Regions from separate parts of the Methylobacterium sp. Leaf87 genome, predicted to be linked through region 1. Evidence: predicted binding sites of a transcription regulator. Region 1 holds the regulator's gene; the other holds the start of a gene.

The links. Region 1 encodes PhoB, which activates phosphate uptake and scavenging genes when phosphate is short. Its sites were predicted from a motif close to TGTCATNNANCTGTCAT; they were not measured.
Region 2: a site for PhoB is predicted at 2,494-2,510, ahead of ASF22_RS08240 (Orn/Lys/Arg decarboxylase N-terminal domain-containing protein). Genes of this name have one in related genera too.

Annotation. Positions count from the first base shown of each region.
Region 1 is NZ_LMMI01000023.1:156,589-162,301, forward strand. It holds gene pstB (phosphate ABC transporter ATP-binding protein PstB) at 1-629, shown strand, start outside; gene phoU (phosphate signaling complex protein PhoU) at 724-1,464, shown strand; gene phoB (phosphate regulon transcriptional regulator PhoB) at 1,565-2,266, shown strand; gene ASF22_RS13125 (GcrA family cell cycle regulator) at 2,333-2,974, opposite strand; gene ASF22_RS13130 (cell envelope integrity EipB family protein) at 3,375-4,250, shown strand; gene ASF22_RS13135 (DUF3572 domain-containing protein) at 4,498-4,830, opposite strand; gene ASF22_RS13140 (response regulator) at 4,906-5,286, shown strand; gene ASF22_RS13145 (PleD family two-component system response regulator) at 5,343-5,713, shown strand, end outside.
Region 2 is NZ_LMMI01000012.1:65,674-71,386, reverse strand. It holds gene ASF22_RS08245 (GNAT family N-acetyltransferase) at 1-103, opposite strand, end outside; gene ASF22_RS08240 (Orn/Lys/Arg decarboxylase N-terminal domain-containing protein) at 103-2,445, opposite strand; gene ppk2 (polyphosphate kinase 2) at 2,680-3,603, shown strand; gene ASF22_RS08230 (enoyl-CoA hydratase/isomerase family protein) at 3,684-4,493, shown strand; gene ASF22_RS08225 (BrnA antitoxin family protein) at 4,501-4,818, opposite strand; gene ASF22_RS25295 (hypothetical protein) at 4,790-4,918, opposite strand; gene ASF22_RS08215 (TRAP transporter large permease) at 5,212-5,713, opposite strand, start outside.

The sequences.
Region 1 (5,713 bases):
AATCGACCCTGCTGCGCACCTTCAACCGCATCTACAGCCTCTACCCCGACCAGCGCGCCGAAGGGGAGATCCTGCTCGACGGCCAGAACGTCCTCGACGCCAGGGTCGACCTGAACGAGCTGCGCTCGCGCATCGGCATGGTGTTCCAGAAGCCGACGCCGTTCCCGATGTCGATCTACGACAACGTCGCCTTCGGCCTGCGCCTCTACGAGAAGCTGCCGAAAGCCGATCTCGACGTGCGCGTGGAGGAGTCCCTGCGCAAGGCCGCCCTGTGGGACGAGGTGAAGGACAAGCTCAAGCAGTCCGGCATGGGCCTCTCGGGCGGCCAGCAGCAGCGCCTGTGCATTGCCCGCACGGTGGCGCAGCGCCCCGAGGTGATCCTGTTCGACGAGCCGACCTCGGCCCTCGACCCGATCTCGACGGGCCGCATCGAAGAGCTCATCGAGCAGCTGCGGTCCGAATTCACCATCGTCATCGTCACGCACAACATGCAGCAGGCGGCGCGCATCTCGCAGTTCACGGCGTTCATGTATCTCGGCGAACTCGTCGAGTTCGGTCCGACCACGCGGATCTTCATGAACCCCGAGAAGCGCCAGACCCAGGACTACATCACCGGCCGCTTCGGCTGATTTCTTGGGAGAGGGGGCGGCTCCTCCGCCGCAGCCCGCCCCACCCCGCCCTGTGGCAGGTTTCCCCGAACGAGACCTGACCGAGGAGTGCGACATGCCCGACCACATCGTCAGTTCCTACGACACCGACCTCGAAGACCTGCGCCGGTCCATCTCCGAGATGGGCGGCATCGCCGAGAAGATGATGACGGAGGCGAGCGACGCCCTCGTGCGCCGCGACGTGCCCCTGGCCCAGGCGGTCATCGCCGCCGATCACCGCCTCGACACCCTGCAGCGCGAGATCGAGGAGCGCTCGATCCTGCTCATCGCCCGGCGCCAGCCCATGGCCATCGACCTGCGCGAGACCGTGTCGGCGATCCGGGTCTCGAACGACCTCGAGCGCATCGGCGATCTCGCCAAGAACGTCGCCAAGCGCGTGGTGGCGATCGCGGACCAGATCCAGCCGCAGAAGATCGTCATCGGCGTCCAGCACATGAGCGACCTGGTGCAGGAGCAGCTCAAGGACGTCCTCGACGCCTATGCCAGCCGCGACACCAAGGCGGCCCTCGACGTGTGGGAGCGCGACGACGCCATCGACGCCCTGTACAACTCGCTGTTTCGCGAGCTCCTGACCTACATGATGGAGGATCCGCGCAACATCTCGTTCTGTACGCACCTGCTGTTCGTCGCCAAGAACATCGAGCGTATCGGCGACCACACCACCAACATCGCCGAGACGATTCACTACCTCGTCACCGGCGCCAACAGCCTGGCGGAGAGCGATCGTCCCAAGAACGACGCCTCGAACTACGCCACGGTGGACATGCCGCCCCTCGGCCTAACCACGGGGGCCTGAGGGGAGCCCTCGTCGAGGGCGCGAAAGACCAAGGGTTCGAGCCCTGCCCGCCCCGCCATGGGTCGGGCAGGGTTCCGGGCCGCATGAGCGGGCGGTTGTGATGAGTACGCGGATCCTCATCGTCGAGGACGAGGAGGCCCTGACCCTCCTGTTGCGCTATAATCTCGAGGCCGAAGGGTTCGAGGTCGATTCCGCCGCGCGCGGCGACGAGGCCGACCTGCGGATGCAGGAGCAGGTGCCCGACCTCGTGCTGCTCGACTGGATGCTGCCCGGCCTGTCGGGGATCGAGCTGTGCCGCCGGATCCGGGCGCGCCGGGAGACCGAGCGCCTGCCGGTGATCATGCTGACGGCCCGGGGCGAGGAGGGCGACCGCATCCGTGGCCTCGGCACCGGGGCCGACGACTATATCGTCAAGCCGTTCTCCGTGCCGGAACTGCTCGCCCGCGTGCGCGCGCTCCTGCGCCGGGCCAAGCCGGCCCACGTGGCCAACCTGCTGGTGGCCGGCGACATCGAGCTCGACCGTCTCAGCCACCGCATCCGCCGCGAGGGCCGCGAGATCCATCTCGGTCCGACGGAGTTCAAGCTCCTCGAATTCCTCATGCGCAGTCCCGGGCGCGTGTTCTCGCGCGAGCAGCTGCTCGACGGCGTCTGGGGGCACGACGTCTACATCGACGAGCGTACCGTGGACGTGCACGTCGGGCGTTTGCGCAAGGCCCTGAACCGGCCCCGGCAGAGCGACCCGATCCGCACGGTCCGGGGCTCGGGCTACTCGTTCGACGAGATGTTCGCCGGCACCGAGTGACGCGCCGGCCGCAAGCGCGGAGCATGACCCGCTCGGATTCCCGGCGGCACGACGATCGCGATCGCCTCAGCGAAATCCGCCGACCCTGCGGTCGCGCTTGCGCTCGGCCGCCGGCTGGTAGGCGATCTGGGCGTGGTGGGTGCAGTAGGGCAGGCCGGTGATGGCGCGGTCGCCGCAATAGTGGAAATCGGGCGACGTCGGGTCCCCGAGGGGCCAGCGACACATGGATTCGCGCAGATCCATGATCGTGACCCTGCGCGAGGCCGCCAAGCCCACGGCCTCGATCCGGGCCACGGGCACCGGCGCGGCGCGCGTATCCGCGGGAGCGGGCTGCATCGCGACGACGGATCCGGCCTCGACCGCCGCGGTTCCGGACGGTTCGCTGTCCCGGCCCACGGTCCCGAGCATGGGGGCATCGATGCCGAGCCCTTGGATTTCGGTGTCCCGATGCCCGGTCTCGTGGTCCGCGGATTCCGGTTGTCCGGGCTCCTGGCCCGCGCCCTCGCGGGCCGGCTTCTTGCGGGGGAGGGTGTCGGGCCCTTTCGCCACGCGGCCGGACAGGCCGAGACGATGGACCTTGCCGATGACGGCGTTGCGGGTCACGCCACCGAGTTGCGTGGCGACCTGGCTCGCGCTCAGGCCGTCCTGCCACAGGCGACGCAGGAGATCGACGCGCTCGTCCGACCAGCTCGGAACCGTTTCGGTCATCGCCCCCTCCGACATCGTGCACCGATCACCGCATGTATCACGGGCGCGAAGGACCGGCGGCGGAGCTCCGCAGCGTAAGGTCCCGGGACCGGACAGGTGACGTTCGCCTCGGGCTCTCTTCGGCGACGGTCGAACCGTACAGGAGCGCCCGAGTCCGAGGCAAGAGCGGCCTTGACCGCGTCCGGGCGGGCGACGGGGTTTTCACCGTCAAAGCCAAGTTTGCAAAGCCAAGTTTGCAAACCCAGGTTTGCAAGGACGAGTTCGCAAAGCCGTGCCCGGCTCTCTCCGCCGCGAGGGACTCGCATTGCCGGTGGGTGACGGGCGGCCTATCTGACGGGCAGTCCATGCGTGCCGAACGGTGCGCCGGTCCGACCCCGCCAACCCCCCGGCAGGAGACTTCATGCGTCTGTCCCGCGCCACGGCCTGCCTCATCCTGTCCGCCAGCGGGGCGTCGGCCGCCGAGCCCGTGCCCCTCGCCAGCCACCGCGCGGTCTACGACCTGTCGCTCGCCCAGAGCGGCGGCACCCGGGCGGTGGAGAGCGCGCGCGGGCGCATCGTCATCGATTTCTCGGGCGACGCCTGCAAGGGCTACACGATGCAGACCCGGCAGGTGACGGTGCTGGAAAGCGGCGAGACCGGCAGCCGCATCTCGGACCTGCGCAACACCACCTTCGAGAGCGCCGACGGGCGCAGCTACCGCTTCAAGGTCAGCACTTTGCTCAACGGCACGCCCGGCCAATCCGTGGACGGCACCGCCGAGACGGTGGCCGATGCCCTCAAGGTTCGCCTGAAGGAGCCCAAGCGCGACGGGTTCCAGGCGAGCGGAGAGGTGCTGTTCCCGACGGTCCACATGCGCCGCCTCATCGCGGCGGCGCGCGAGGGCCGGACGACCCTCTCGGTGAAGGTCTACGACGGCACCGACGACGGCCGGAAGGTCTACGACACCCTGGCGGTGATCGGACGCCCGGCCACGACCGCTTCCGTCAAGGAAGGGGCGCCTCAGGAGGGAGCCGTGGGCGAGGTCGCCGCGAAGCCGAAAGCCGACCGCGACAAGCCCCTGCGCGAGGGGGAGATGGCGGGCATGACCCACTGGCCGGTGACCCTGAGCTACTTCACCGCCGGCGAAGGCGAGCGCACGCCGATCTACGTGCTGACCTTCGACCTCTACGAGAACGGCGTCAGCGGCAACCTGCGCCTCGATTACGGGGAATTCGCCGTGGCGGGCAATCTCAGCCGCCTCGACAAGCTCCCGGCCGCCACCGACTGCAAGTCCTAGAGCACTCTCCGTCGAAGTGGATGCCGGTTCGGCGCAAAAGAGCGCGGCAAAGCGAAGGCCTCGCGATGTGGCCCGACCCAACGCGGTCGGGCGCAGCGCGAGGGCATCGGCTCCCGGAGCGGCGTCGATCCGCCGGCAGGGCGGATGATGCGGCGGCGCCCCTCTCACCGCCACGGGAGTGGCCCGTCCACCGCTCCGATCGATCGGTCGAGCGGACCTGCCTCGAATGGGCGGACGCGCGGCGCCGTCAGACGTCGTCGCCCCGCGTCCCCTGATCCGAAAATCCGTCGTCGAACTCCATGGGCGAGAGTCGGCGCCAGGCCGCCGCGATCCGCTCGGGCGGCACCGCCAGGGCCTCCGCCGCGGCCATCAGGGTGGCTTCGTCGCCCATGACGTGGTCGAGGAGCCCGGCCAGGAACCCGACATCCTGCGCGCTCGCCCGCAGGGTGTCGGGGGTCACCCCGGTGGCGTTGAGGAAGGGGTAGAGCCGCTCGTCGTCCGTGGCCATCCAGGCGAGGATCGCCAGGGCGAGGCGCTCGGCCGAATCACGGTCATTGGCGGATTTGCGTTTCGTCAACATGTATCCGTTACATCTCATTGCGCGGGCCATGCCTCGAAGAACAATGAGCCGCTCGAACGCCGGGAACAATGGGCCATGACAAAGACGGTGCTCATCGTCGAGGACAACGAGCTGAACATGAAGCTCTTCAACGACCTGTTGGAAGGGCACGGCTACGCAACGCTCAAGACCGCCAACGGGATCGAGGCCATCGAACTCGCCCGCGCCCACCGGCCCGATCTCATCCTGATGGACATCCAGCTTCCCGAGGTCTCCGGCCTCGAAGTCACGAAGTGGCTGAAGGAGGACGACGACCTCAAGTCGATCCCGGTCATAGCCATCACGGCCTTCGCCATGAAGGGCGACGAGGAGCGCATCCGCGAGGGGGGCTGCGAGGCCTACCTGTCGAAGCCGATCTCGGTCGCCAAATTCCTCGCCACCGTCCGTCAATATCTCGGTGACGGCAAGTCGTCGTGACCCGGCATATCCGTTTGATCGGGCGTGTCCCCTTCGATCCGAACGCGTGAGGACAGATGTCGGCCCGGATCCTGATCGTCGATGATCTCTTCCCCAACGTGAAGCTCCTGGAGACCAAGCTCTCCCTGGAGTATTTCGACGTGCTGGCGGCCATGAACGGCCCGGATGCCTTGGCGATCTGCGCCAAGGGTCTGTGCGACCTCGTCCTCCTCGACGTGATGATGCCCGGCATGGACGGGTTCGAGGTGTGTCGCCGGCTCAAGAACGACCCCAACACCGCCCATCTGCCCGTGGTGATGGTCACCGCCCTCGACCAGCCCTCCGACCGCCTGCGCGGCCTCGATGCCGGCGCCGACGACTTCCTGACCAAGCCCATCGACGACATCGCCCTGTTCGCCCGCGTGCGCAGCCTCGTGCGGCTGAAGGC
Region 2 (5,713 bases), on a different contig from region 1:
CCCCGCGCCGGATGTGGTGGGCGTAGATGTCCACCATGTCCGCCACGTCGGCATCCGACGAGGGTCGGATGACGAGGTCGGGGTCGCCGGCCAGCGCCGGCATCAGCGGGTCTCGCGCATGACATACGTGTGGAACCGGATCGTGCCGTCCGGATCCACGTTGCGGAACACGCCCTGGATCTCGGCCTCGAACCCGGGGAACAGGTTCGCGGAGCGCTCGAACATCTTGAAATAATCCAGCATGGGTTTCGCCCGCTCGTCCAATCGCTCGCCCGGCAGCACCGTGCCGATGCCCGGCGGGTAGACCAGAAGCAAGGTCGTCGCCACGCGCCCTTCCGCCTCCGCGATGGGCACGTAATCGACGTTGTTGCGGGTGAGCTGCTGCACCGCTTCCTTGGGCGTCATCACCATCTCGGGCAGGTGCCCCGGCTCGAACTGCTTGCGCTGGAGGGCGCTGGTGCCGGCCTCACGGTGGAAGGCGTGGAAATCGGCGCAGAGATCGCGCAGGCGCACGCCCTTGTAGCGGTTGGGCCGGCGCCGGACGAACTCGGGCATCGCCTCTTCGAGCGGCACGTTGTCGTCGTGCAGGCGCTTGAAGGCGACCAGGCCCGAGATCAGCGTGCCGGCCTTGGAGGATTCGACGCCCGGCGTCAGCAGGAAGAGCAGCGAGTTGAGGTCGTTCTTCTCCGGCACGATGCGGTTCTCACGCAGGTACTGGGCGACGATGGGCGCGGGCACGCCGTGCTCGGCGTATTCACCTGTACGCCGGTCGAAGCCCGGGGTGAGCACCGTGAGCTTGTTCGGGTCGGTCATGGCATAATCGGGCACCACGTGCGTGAAGCCGTGCCAGGCCGCGCCCGGAGTCAATTCCCAGTACTTGGCGTTGCTGGCGAGTTCGTCCGTGGAGATGCTCTCCCACGGCACCTTGCCATCCGGGCCCTTCACGGTGTCGGGCACGAAGGGGTCGAAGAACCAGCGGCGGAGGGGATCGCCCTCCTTCTCCTCGAACTCGCGGCGGATGGCCCGGACCTTCTTGCGCCACTCGATGCCGAGCCGAATGGTGTCGTCCCAGAGGACGACGCCGGAGCGGCCCTTCATCATCTGCGCGCCCACATCGAGGGAGGCGAACAGGGGATAGAACGGCGAGGTCGAGGCGTGGACGAGGAAGGTCTCGTTGAAGCGCCGGTGCTCGATGCGGCGGGTCTGGCCGCGGATGTGGCTGTCCTTGGTGTGGATCTGCGAGGCCTGGGAGAAGCTCGCCAGCTGCTTGTGGGTCGATTGCGTGGCGATGATGCCCGGCGAGGTCTCGTCCAGCCCCTTCAGGCCCATGGCGAAGCGCCCGGCGAAGAGCGGGTGGAACTTCATGAAGCCCGCCCAGGCCTCGTCGAACAGGATGTAGTCGCAGAGGTGCCCGATCTTATCGAGGATCATCTGCGCATTGTAGATCGTGCCGTCGTAGGTGCATTGCTCGACCACCGCCACGCGGAACGGGCGCTCGCGCTTCCACGCGTCGGGGTCCTTCACCAGGGGATTGGTGCGGATCTTTTCGCGGATCGCCGTCTCGTCCAGGGCCTCGGCGTACATGGGGCCGATCAACCCGAAGCAGTTGCGATCGGTCTCGAGGAACACCGGTACGGCGCCGCCGAGGAACAGGGCGCCGTGATGCGCGGCCTTGTGGTTGTTGCGGTCGAACAGCACGAGGTCGCCCTCCGCCACCAGGGCCGACAGCACGATCTTGTTCGAGGCCGAGGTGCCATTGAGGACGAAGTAGGTCTTCTCCGCCCCGAAGATGACGGCGGCTTCCTTCTGCGCCTTCAGGGCGGGCCCCTCGTGGACGAGGAGGTCGCCGAGATCGAGGACGGAATTGTCGAGGTCGTCGCGAAAGATCGCCTCGCCGAGGTGCTCGACGAAGATGCGGCCGATGGGCGAGCGGTTGTAGAAGATGCCGCCGTTGTGGCCGGGACAGGTCCAGAGCTGATTGCCCTGCTCGGCGTAGTCGACCAGGGCGCCGAAGAACGGCGTCTTCAGGGTCTCGGCGTATTGCTTCACCCGGCTGACGAGGCCGCGGGCGATGTATTCGGGGGTTTCTTCGGCAAGGAAGATGTAGCCGTCGATGAAGTCCAGCACCTCGACGGGGATGTCTTCCAGGCGCTTGCGGCGGACCATGATCACGATGGGCATTTCCAGCCCGCGTTTCCGCATGAGGTTGATGAGCGCCGCCGCCTTGCCGTCCAGCCCGCGCTTGCCCCAATCCACCACCATGCAGCCGATGGCGGCGTCGGTCTGGACCGCGATGGCCGCATCTTCGACGCGCCGCGCCCGCACCACCTCGAAGCCGAGCTTCTCGATGGAGGTGAGGATTTGCTGGACGCGCACGCCCTCGAGATCGTCCGGATCGAAGTTCGGCGCGCACATCAGCACGGTGAAGCGGCGGAAGAAGTCCATGCGGGAAAAGGCTCCGTGGTGTTTGGCGCGCACCGTTCGCGACGGGACGTGACGCTTCGATGACAGTTGCGGAGGGGCGGCGGCTTTTCGAGGGCGACACGGCCGGGTTCGGCGCCGGCGGCCGGCGGCATCACCCATAGACCGATGGCGCACCGATCGCCCGTAGCAGCACTGTCACACGCGCCTGCTCTAACGCCAGCGATCGGGATTCGAGCGACGGGCGGGACGGCGGCAATGGATCAGGGGCAACGGGCAGGCACCTTCGACATCGAGGCGATCCGCCGCGAAGTCGCCGACGATTTCGACGAAGAACTCGAAATGGAGATGGAGGAGGAGCGTCTCGAACGCCTCGCCGATGCCGTCGGGGACGGTCCACGCGCGCCGCAGATGGACCGCCGACGCTATTTCCGCGAGCTGTTCCGGCTCCAGCACGAGCTGGTGCGCCTGCAGGATTGGGTGCAGGCTCAGAAGCTGCGCGTCGTCGTGATCTTCGAGGGCCGGGATTCCGCCGGCAAGGGCGGGGCGATCAAGCGCATCACCCAGCGTCTCAACCCCCGCGTCTGCCGCGTCGCCGCCCTGCCGGCCCCGAGCGAGCGCGAGCGCACGCAATGGTACTTCCAGCGCTACGTGACCCACTTGCCCGCCGGCGGCGAGATCGTGCTGTTCGACCGCTCCTGGTACAATCGCGCCGGCGTCGAGCGCGTGATGGGCTTCTGCACGCCCGACGAGGTGGAGGAGTTCTTCCGCTCCGTGCCGGAATTCGAGCGCATGCTGGTGCGCTCAGGGATCATCGTGCTGAAATACTGGTTCTCGATCACCGACGAGGAGCAGGAGCTGCGCTTCACCATGCGGATCCACGATCCGCTGAAGCAGTGGAAGCTCTCGCCGATGGATGTGCAGTCGCGCCGCCTGTGGGAGGATTACACCAAGGCCAAGGAAGTGATGCTCGCCCGCACCCACATCCCCGAGGCGCCGTGGTGGGTGGTCGAGGCCGTGGACAAGAAGAAGGCCCGGCTCAACTGCATCGCCCACCTCCTGTCGCAGATCCCCTACGGCGCGGTGGCGCACCCGACCGTCCAGCTGCCCGAGCGCGAGCGCCACGACGACTACGCCCGCCAGCCGGTCCCGCCGGAGATGTTCGTGCCGAGCCTGTTCTGAGACGGCCGCTCCCCGGGTTGATCCGGGCCGCCGGGATGGGCAGACCCGGGGCTGGAATTCCACGCGACCCCGGACCCGCCATGACCAGCCCTGCGCGCGACACCGACGAGCTCCTGTTCACGCAGGACGGGGCCGGCATCGCCCGCATCGTCCTCAACCGGCCCCAGGCCCGCAACGCCCTCACCTTCGCGATGTATCAGGGGATCATCGACCGCTGCGCGCGGATCGAGGCCGACCCGTCCGTGCGGGTGCTGGTGATCACGGGCGCGGGCGAGAAGGCGTTCGCGGCCGGTACCGACATCGCCCAGTTCCGCGGCTTCGCCTCGGCCCAGGACGCCCTGGACTACGAGCGGTTCATGGATCGGGTGATGGGTGCCCTCGAGCGCCTGCGGGTGCCCGTCATCGCGGCCATCGCGGGGGCCTGCACGGGCGGCGGGGCGGCCATCGCGGCGGCCTGCGACCTGCGGGTCGCCACCCGCGACGCGCGCTTCGGCTTTCCCATCGCGCGGACGCTGGGCAACTGCCTGTCGCTCGCCAACCTGAAGCGCCTCTCCAGGCTCGTCGGCCCGGCCCGGGTCAAGGACATGATCTTCACCGCCCGCCTCGTCGGGGCCGAGGAGGCGCTGGCCATCGGCCTCGTCGGCGAGGTGGTGGCGGATGCAGATGCCCTCGCGGTCCGCGCCACCGAACTCGCCACCCTCGTCGCCGGCCACGCGCCCCTCACCCTCCACGCCACCAAGGAGGGCCTGCGCCGGCTTCAGGACGCCGACGACACGGCCGGCGAGCGCCCCGGCGACGACCTCATCCGCCTCTGCTACACGAGCGCCGATTTTCGCGAGGGAATGGAAGCGTTCCTGGGCAAGCGGGCGCCGGATTGGCGGGGGCGGTGAGAACCGGTCACTTCGGCGGAGCGTCCTGGAGCATGGCACGCCGAAGAATCGCGTTCAGCTTCGTCTGGTAGCCGCGCCCGCCCGTCTTGAGCCAAGCGAGCACGTCCGCGTCGAGGCGAACGGTGACCTGAGCCTTGATCGGACGGTAGAACGGATTGCGCTGGGCGTTGGCGAAGAACGCCTCCGTCAGCGGCGGGATATCGCTGTAGTCGATCTCAGAATCCGGCGTCGCGGCGAGCGCCTCCAACTCCGCGCGTTGTTCCGGCGTGAGGGCGGCGGGCCGGTGCAGGTCGAGTTCAAAGATGACGGGATCGGTCTCGTTCATAGCGCTTGCGCTCCTGCCGGTCGGCATGTCTAGCCGAAATGATGCGAACGATCTCCGTTCCATCGTCAGCGTCGAAGATCGTGTGAGCGACCAGCACCATCATGACGCCATCCACGAGGCCGATCGTCTGCCAGCGATACTCACCGTCCTCGATCCGATCCTGCGAACTCTATGCGTAAGGATCGGCAAAGACGCGGGACGCAACCTCGAAGCTGATGCGATGCTTACGCAGATTGCTTTCGGCCTTGGCCGCGTCCCATGCGAAGCGAATCGACATGCAAAAATGTAACGACAAATTTGTCGTGTTACAATGGGATCGATCTGTGATCAGACGCAAGCGAACGGCCCGAACCAGAGGTCCGGGCCGCCCAGCCGTTTCGAGGCTGGTTCGCTCTATCGCGTGGAGGGCAGCAGCCAGTTCGGCAGCCACAGGGCGATGCCAGGGACGAGGCAGAGGATCAGGATCGCCACCGCCATCAGCATCACGAAGGGCAGCGTGCCCCAGATGATGTCCTTCAGCGGGATGTCGGGGGCGATGTTCTTGATGACGAAGATGTTGAGGCCGACCGGCGGGTGGATCAGGCCCATCTCCATGGTGATGGTCATGACGACGCCGAACCAGACGAGGTCGAACCCGGCGGCCTTCAGGGGCGGCAGGATGATCGGCGCCGTCATCAGGATGATCGAGACCGGCGGCAGGAAGAAGCCGAGCAGGATCACGAGGCCCAGGATCGTCACCAGCAGCACCCAGGGCGAGAGCTGCAGCGCCACGATGGCGTTGGCCGCCGATTGCGAGATGTGGAGGTAGCTCATCACGTAGGCGTAAAGGAGCGACATGCCGATGATGAGCATCAGCATGGTCGATTCCCGCAAGGTGGCGGCGAGGATCGGGTTC